DNA from 2 places in the Caproiciproducens sp. NJN-50 genome. Region 2 is predicted to be linked to the other one. Evidence: predicted binding sites of a transcription regulator. Region 2 holds the regulator's gene; the other holds the start of a gene.
The links. The regulator NrdR, encoded in region 2, represses ribonucleotide reductase genes. The targets are predictions, from matches to a motif close to CACNANATNTNGTG.
Positions count from the first base shown of each region.

Region 1: a site for NrdR is predicted at 1,429-1,442, ahead of nrdD (anaerobic ribonucleoside-triphosphate reductase). Genes of this name have one in related genera too.

Region 1 is NZ_CP035283.1:1,106,721-1,110,243, reverse strand. Features, by position in the region: gene EQM14_RS05270 (PocR ligand-binding domain-containing protein) at 1-847, shown strand, start outside; gene EQM14_RS16295 (hypothetical protein) at 908-1,051, opposite strand; gene nrdD (anaerobic ribonucleoside-triphosphate reductase) at 1,126-1,395, opposite strand; gene EQM14_RS05260 (ribonuclease H-like YkuK family protein) at 1,639-2,127, shown strand; gene EQM14_RS05255 (3-hydroxyacyl-CoA dehydrogenase family protein) at 2,232-3,179, shown strand; gene thrS (threonine--tRNA ligase) at 3,284-3,523, opposite strand, start outside.
Region 2 is NZ_CP035283.1:1,701,311-1,704,833, forward strand. Features, by position in the region: gene frr (ribosome recycling factor) at 1-229, opposite strand, end outside; gene pyrH (UMP kinase) at 226-951, opposite strand; gene nrdR (transcriptional regulator NrdR) at 1,158-1,619, opposite strand; gene EQM14_RS08180 (sugar phosphate isomerase/epimerase family protein) at 1,676-2,470, opposite strand; gene EQM14_RS08185 (hypothetical protein) at 2,584-3,021, shown strand; gene abc-f (ribosomal protection-like ABC-F family protein) at 3,134-3,523, shown strand, end outside.

The sequences.
Region 1 (3,523 bases), 590 kb from region 2:
GGCGGGAGACGCCCGCTGCGCGGAGTCACACCATCGGATGGGGCTGGAGGCGGCCAGAACCGGACGGCCGTATATCGGGAACTGTCACGCCGGGCTGATCGATTTCGCGGCTCCCGTCGTCGTTGACGGCGAGCTTCTCGGCACCGTTCTTGGGGGCCAATGCCTTGCGGACAAACCCGAAGAAAATGCTTTCCGTAAAACCGCCGAGGAGATCGGGCTCAGTGAGACAGGGCTCCTGGCTGCCGCGCGAGAGATCGATATAACAAAAAAGGAAAATATCGCGGCGGCCGCCGAAGTGCTCTTCATCGTCGTAAACGCGTTCGCCCAAAGCGGTTACGCAAAACTGCATCTGGAAATCATCGCGAAAAAGCTCGCGGGCAAGTTTGTGGAGGTTTCCGCGACACTGGAAGAGCTTGCCTCTTCTTCCCAAAGTATTATGGGCGAACAGCAGAGTTTAAATCATGAAATTTCACAGATCGGAAAATTTAATGAAGAAATCGGCAATATTCTGGCCATGATCAACAAAATAGCTATGAATACGAAGATCCTCGGCCTGAATTCCTCCATTGAGGCGGCCCACGCGGGGGAATTCGGCGCCGGCTTTTCGGTTGTCGCCAAAGAGATCAAGGATCTTTCGGATCACTCAAAAGAGACGGTAAATGAAATCTCCCTCCTGACAGAAAAGATCAAGAAGTCCATCAGCGAAACGGTAACCCACTCTGAAGCTACTCTCAGCACCTCTCTGGAACAGACGAAAGCACTGGAAGACGTGGCAAACGCGGTCCAGCAGATCGTACACCTGGCGGATGAACTGGACAGCATGCTGAAAGGCAGAGAAGAATTCTGACCATGTCCTCAGTCAGCAGGACGCCGCGCGGCTCTCTGGCCGCGCGGCGTTTTATCCGAATCAGCTCCCCTGAACAATTTTCTCAAGACAATGAATCAGGTCCTGCAGATTGTGAATCTGAACATTCTGTTTCATAATTTCCGCTTTTAAATCCGGCGAAAGAGAATTAAACCGATCCTTCATTTTCGGATCAATTTCTGTCATGCAAGATCACCCCGCGGATTAGCATTTCCCTTTCTTCAGAAAAAAAACATTCTTCCGCGATGATTGAAAGAAGCTCAGATCCCGTGTTTGACCCTGTCCCGCTCCTCGGCACGTTTGGCATCGTTCCAGCGGTCCATCGTCCCGACCAGATATCCCGTGATCCTGCGGATCCGCTCAAACGGAACGGGTTCCAGCTCATAGGACAGATTCACGTACCCGCCATCCGGCTCGATCCGCAGGGAGCTGATCGCCCTGCCCGGATTTTTTTGATTGACATACTGAATATAATTTTTTACCTCGGATTCTGCAATTGTGTTCCCAACAACCGTCACATTCGTCTGCATCCTTTTCAGCCTCCTTTATTGCTGTTTGCATTATACAACATATGGAAACAATAGTCAACAGTCAAGCTATATATAGTTTAACTGTAAAAAGGGATGCCGCATAGGCTCCAGCGCATGCCGATCAATCAGGACGGAATTCGCATAAAATTTACGAAAACGTAACGCAGTGCGGTAAGATCTGTGGTATGATAACAATTAAATAAAAAAGGGATGCCTCAAATTATACAGCGGAGAGTATATCGTATGATTAGTCCAACTTATGGTAACTGCAACGACGATCAGATGATCGGCATCATAACAAATTACATCAAGTCAAATTATAAAACATCGGAAGGTTTCAACCTTGTCGTCGGGACGGACAGTCAGAACTATTCCGATACGAAAATGGTTGTGGTCATCGCGGTCCAGAACGTGGGCCACGGCGGTATTTTTTTCTACGATATTCTTCGGATCAAAAGAATCGACAATATGAGGCAGAAACTTTTTTACGAGACAAGTTTAAGCCTGAAATACGCTGACAAACTGATCGCCGAAATTGAAAATTATTGTAAAAAAATTAATTTCGATTTCAACAATGTCAGCTTTTGCATTCATGTGGATGTCGGGAAAAAGGGGAAAACCAGCAAGTTAATTCCGGAACTTGTCTCATGGGTCAAAGCCTGCGGCTATGACTGCAAAATAAAACCGGATTCCTTTGCGGCAAGCAGCATTGCGGATAAGATCAGCAAATAGTCCTTTCCGGTGTTGATAAACGAAGGCTTTTCCCGTCACTGCCTCACGATCATTCCTGTTCGATTGCTCTGACGGCTGAAGCAGCGGCCTCAAAGGAGGACCAAATGAACACAGATGAACTTCCCGGCGTCGTTATCGCGGGCGCCGGCACCATGGGAACCGCACTTGCACAGATCTTTGCTCAGCATGGATTGTCAGTTACATTATGGAACCGCAGCGAGAAGGGAATCGACCGGGCAAAAGCCGTCATTCAGAAAAACCAGATCTCAATGGTGGATTCAGGGCGAATCACCGGCGCGGAATCGGCAAAATTGACGGAGCGGATCGACGCAGTGACCGGCGAAGCCTGCTTCTCTTCCGCCCGCTTCGTTCTGGAAAGCATTGCCGAAGATTTAGAAATCAAACAGGATTTTTTCCGCCGTATCAGCGCGACGGTACCGAAGGACTGTATCATCGCAACCAATACCTCCGGTCTGTCCATCACTCTGCTGGGAACGGCGGTCCTGCATGCAGGGCGGTTCGTCGGAATGCACTGGATCAATCCGCCGTACCTGATTCCGCTGGTAGAAATAATCCGGGGCGGAAAAACCTCGGAAGATACCTTAAATTTTGTTTATGACCTGGCCGTGCGGCTTGGCAAAAAGCCGATCCGCGCGAAAGATGTGCCGGGTTTCGTTCTGAACCGGCTTCAGTTTGCCGTTCTGCGGGAAGCCCTTTCCCTGGCGGAAAGCGGCGCTGCAAGCCCCGAGGATATCGACAGAGCCATGAAGTATGGGCTTGGCCTCCGTTACGCTTGTCTCGGTCCGTTTGAGACCGCGGATCTCGCCGGCCTTGATGTTTTTACTCACATTGCCGATTATCTGTTTGCCGATCTCGACAACAGCGCCGAAGTGCCGAAGACGCTGAAAGCTCTTTACGACAGGGGTGACTGGGGCGTAAAAAGCGGACGCGGTTTTTACAACTACACCGGCGGTAAAGCAGCCAAGGCTGTAGAAAAGCGGGACCAAAATCTCATCAAAATTACCGGCGCTTTGGGCCGCGGCAAAATCTGACGAGGCCGGACGGAAACCGGAAAAACGCTTTGGCTTGTCGAAAAACATGCGGGCCGGATCCATTTTTACGGATCCGGCCCGCATGTTTTATCCTTGTGAAAAAATCAGTCTTTTGATTTAGAGGCAACCTCTTCGGAGGCCTTCTTAACAAATTCAGAGAGGCTCATGGTGCCGAGGTCCCCGTTTTTGCGGCTGCGCACGGAAATTTCCCCGCTCTGCGCTTCCATCTCCCCGATCACAATCATATAAGGGATTTTCTGAAGCTGCGCTTCACGGATCTTGTAGCCGATTTTTTCATTCCGCGAGTCAAGCTCCACGCGCAGGCCCGCGGCGGCGAGCTCATC
Region 2 (3,523 bases):
TCACCTTGCAGAGAGAAATGTCCCATGGCTGAATGGTCAGCACGCGCGCTTCGCTGACGGAAACGGCGGCAACCTGACTGATCGGGGTCGGTGATCCGTAATAATCCACCCGGATCTTATCCAGCACGGCGGGATTGGCCCTGCCCGCGCGAATCGCGCCATAATCACCCGAAAGGACGGAAACGCTCTTTTTCATACGGCTTTCCGCATCAGACAATATTTCTTTCATGACTCATCCTCCTTTATATCTTTTACGATGGTTCCGATCGGTTCTCCGCAGACCGCCCGGATAATATTTTCCGGCTGGTCAATGCTGAAAACCAGAATCGGTATGTGGTTATCCATGCAAAGCGAAGCGGCGGTGCTGTCCATGACCTGAAGCCCGCGGTTGAGCACATCCAGAAAGGAAAGGGAACTGAACTTGACCGCGTTTTTGTTTGTCCTGGGATCACAGTCATAAACCCCATCCACCATGGTGGCCTTCAGAACGATATCCGCGTCAATTTCGGCAGCTCTGAGAGCCGCGGCCGTATCGGTGGAGAAGAAAGGGTTTCCCGTGCCGCAGCCGAACACCACAACTCTTCCCTTCTCCATATGCCGGACCGCGCGGTTGCGGATATACGGCTCCGCGATCTGTCTCATCTCAATGGCGGTCTGGACGCGGACCTGGACGCCGAGCTGTTCCAGAGCGTCCGCCACGCCGAGCGCATTGATCGTGGTGGCGAGCATTCCCATATGATCCGCGCGCGTCCGGTCCATTTTTCCGCTGCTGCGCCCGCGCCAGAAATTTCCGCCGCCGACAACAATGCCGATCTGCACTCCCATTTCGGCGCACTCCTTGACCGGTTTGCAGATTTCCAGGACCCTGTCGAAATCGATCCCGTGGGTCTTGGCTCCGGCCAGACTTTCGCCGCTGAGCTTGAGCAATATTCTTTTATATTTTGGCTGCAATTCCAACACTCCTATTCAGTTTCTCTTATTTTACATGATGGATTGTGCAAAGTAAAGCGTTTCATCGCTAAATATAGTTATTCTTGCCAGGTTGCGGCTGACAAAGACAACCCTGGAAAACCTTTTTCAGCCGGTCATAAAAACAGCCGCCCAACTTCTTCACAATTGGCGGCTGGACATCCGTTTCCCAAGCGGTGAAAAACGGATTATTTAGATTTGCTCTTTATGATCCGATTCAACTCGTCCATAAACGTGTTGACATCTTTAAACTGGCGGTATACAGAGGCAAAGCGCACATAGGCCACTTCGTCCACCGTTTTCAGCTTTTCCATCGCATACTGGCCGATCAGGCTCGACGGAATTTCACGGTCCAGCGAATTTTGAAGCATGTTCTCGATTTCGTCGACGATCTTTTCCAGCGTTTCGATGGAGACAGGGCGCTTTTCACAGGCGCGCAAAAGGCCGTTCATCAGCTTATTGCGGTCGAACGCCTCTCTGGATTTATCTTTTTTGATTACGATGATGGGCACCGTCTCAATCACCTCATAGGTGGTAAAGCGCTTGGAACATTTCAGGCATTCCCTGCGTCTGCGAATCCGTTCTCCCTCATCCGTCGGGCGGGAATCAATTACCTTGCTTTCTGCGTAACCGCAATATGGGCACTTCATCGGTCGGATCACCTCTGGCTTATTATACCAATTTTCCTTATCAATATCAAGCGAAACTATGAAATCCTTCCTGTTAATTCTTCAACCACCCGTTTCGCCGCAAGCAGTTCTTCCAAACGGTTAAAGTTGTGCCGGTATACTTCAATAATAAAGTCTCCGCTGTAGTGAAAACTTTTCAGAAGACGCAGCAGCGCCGGATAATCCATGGTCCCGCAGCCGGGAAGCAGACAGTCAAAACCGGGCCTGTTGTCATTCATGTGCACATGGACGATTTGATCCCCCATCGCGGCGCAAAGCCGGAACGGGTCCTGCCCGCCGCGGACCGCCTGCTTGATGTCCAGCACAAACGCGCAGTCCTGGCCGCAGTATTTTTTCATTTTTAAAAGGAAAGCAGGATCGTCGCTCAGAAACTGATTGACATTTTCCTGTGCCACCGTGACGCCGAATTTCCTGCCGAGCTGAAATAAATCTCCGTACCGGTCAAAATACTGCTCCTCTGAAACCGGAGAATGCTTGTCGTTCCTTTTGCCATGAAGGACGAGAAAATCGGCTCCCAGCAAGTTGCAGACCTCCAGGTAGCGTTTGTAAAATTCCAGCCCGTCCTGAAACCTTCTTTCGTAATCGGAAAAAAGGAGAAAGCTTTCATAGCCGGAAGTAAATGGATGCAGCGACTTGACGCGGCTGCCGGTATCCGCGGCTTTCAGCCGGAGATCCCTGACAAAATCCGGTTTCAGTTCACTGAATGTATTGATAAAGATTTCAAATTCATGAAATCCCAACTGCAGCAATGTGGAAAAAGCGTCTTCCAAGAGCATGGGGTACAAACAGGCAGTAGAAATGCCAGCCTTCATAAAACCACCTCTAAATGATTATATCATATCGCCGACGGGGTGAAAAGTCCAGATTAAACCGCCTTGCATCCGGGCATCCTATTATTTGGTCAAGAACCGGGAGGAAGGCTGTAATGAAGCGAAAGAAAAAAAGGAATCTGATTACCGCGGAACTGTTACGGGTCTCCCGGTTAAGCATGGAAGCGGCCGAGCTGGTCCTTCCGGTCATCCGGGATGAAAATCTGAAGTACCAGGTGGAACGGCAGCGGGAAGCATACCGCACCGCCGCAGCGCGGTCCGCCGAGCTTCTCCGGAAAAACGGATTGGATCCCATCGAACAGCCGGATTTAATGGAGCGGGTTCTCCGCGGCTCCATTAAAACGGACACTTTCTGGAACAAGAGCGCTCCCCATATCGCGCAGATCGCCATTCACTGCACGGATGCCGCGATGAAGGATCTGGCCAAAACGATGAACCTGTCCGCCGACGAGGGAACGGAAAGCCGAAAGCTTGCGGAAGAGTTCCTGGACGCGGGGCAAAGGAACATCGACCTTCTGAAGCAATACCTGTAAGAATGCAGGCGGCGTCTGTCCGCTTGATTTCGACCCTCGATTCCGTTATAATAAGGAAAAAGCGGGAATGCCGCGTTCTGCGCGGGTCCGCAGTACATAGGAAGGGCATTGCATGGGCTACCTCAGTGTTGGAAATCTGGCAAAGTCGTTCGGGACCCAAACGGTTTTGAACGGCGTTTCTTTTGAAATACAGGAAAACGACAGGGTCGGTCTTATCGGAAGCAACGGCTCCGGCAAAACGACGCTGTTTAAATTGATTGCAGGAGAATTGAATCCGGATACGGGAACCATCTCCATGGCAGGCAAAACGGCGCTTGGCTATATGGAGCAACATGTTTGCCGCGACCTGGACCGGAGCGCGGTCGACGAGGTTCTGACGGTGTTTTCGCCGCTGATTTCCCAGGAGCGCGAATTGGAGGAAATCGGGCGGACCCTGCGAAGCGGCGCCGCGGACAACCTAGACGCCCTGGTGGAACGCCAGACCGCCCTGAACGACCGATTT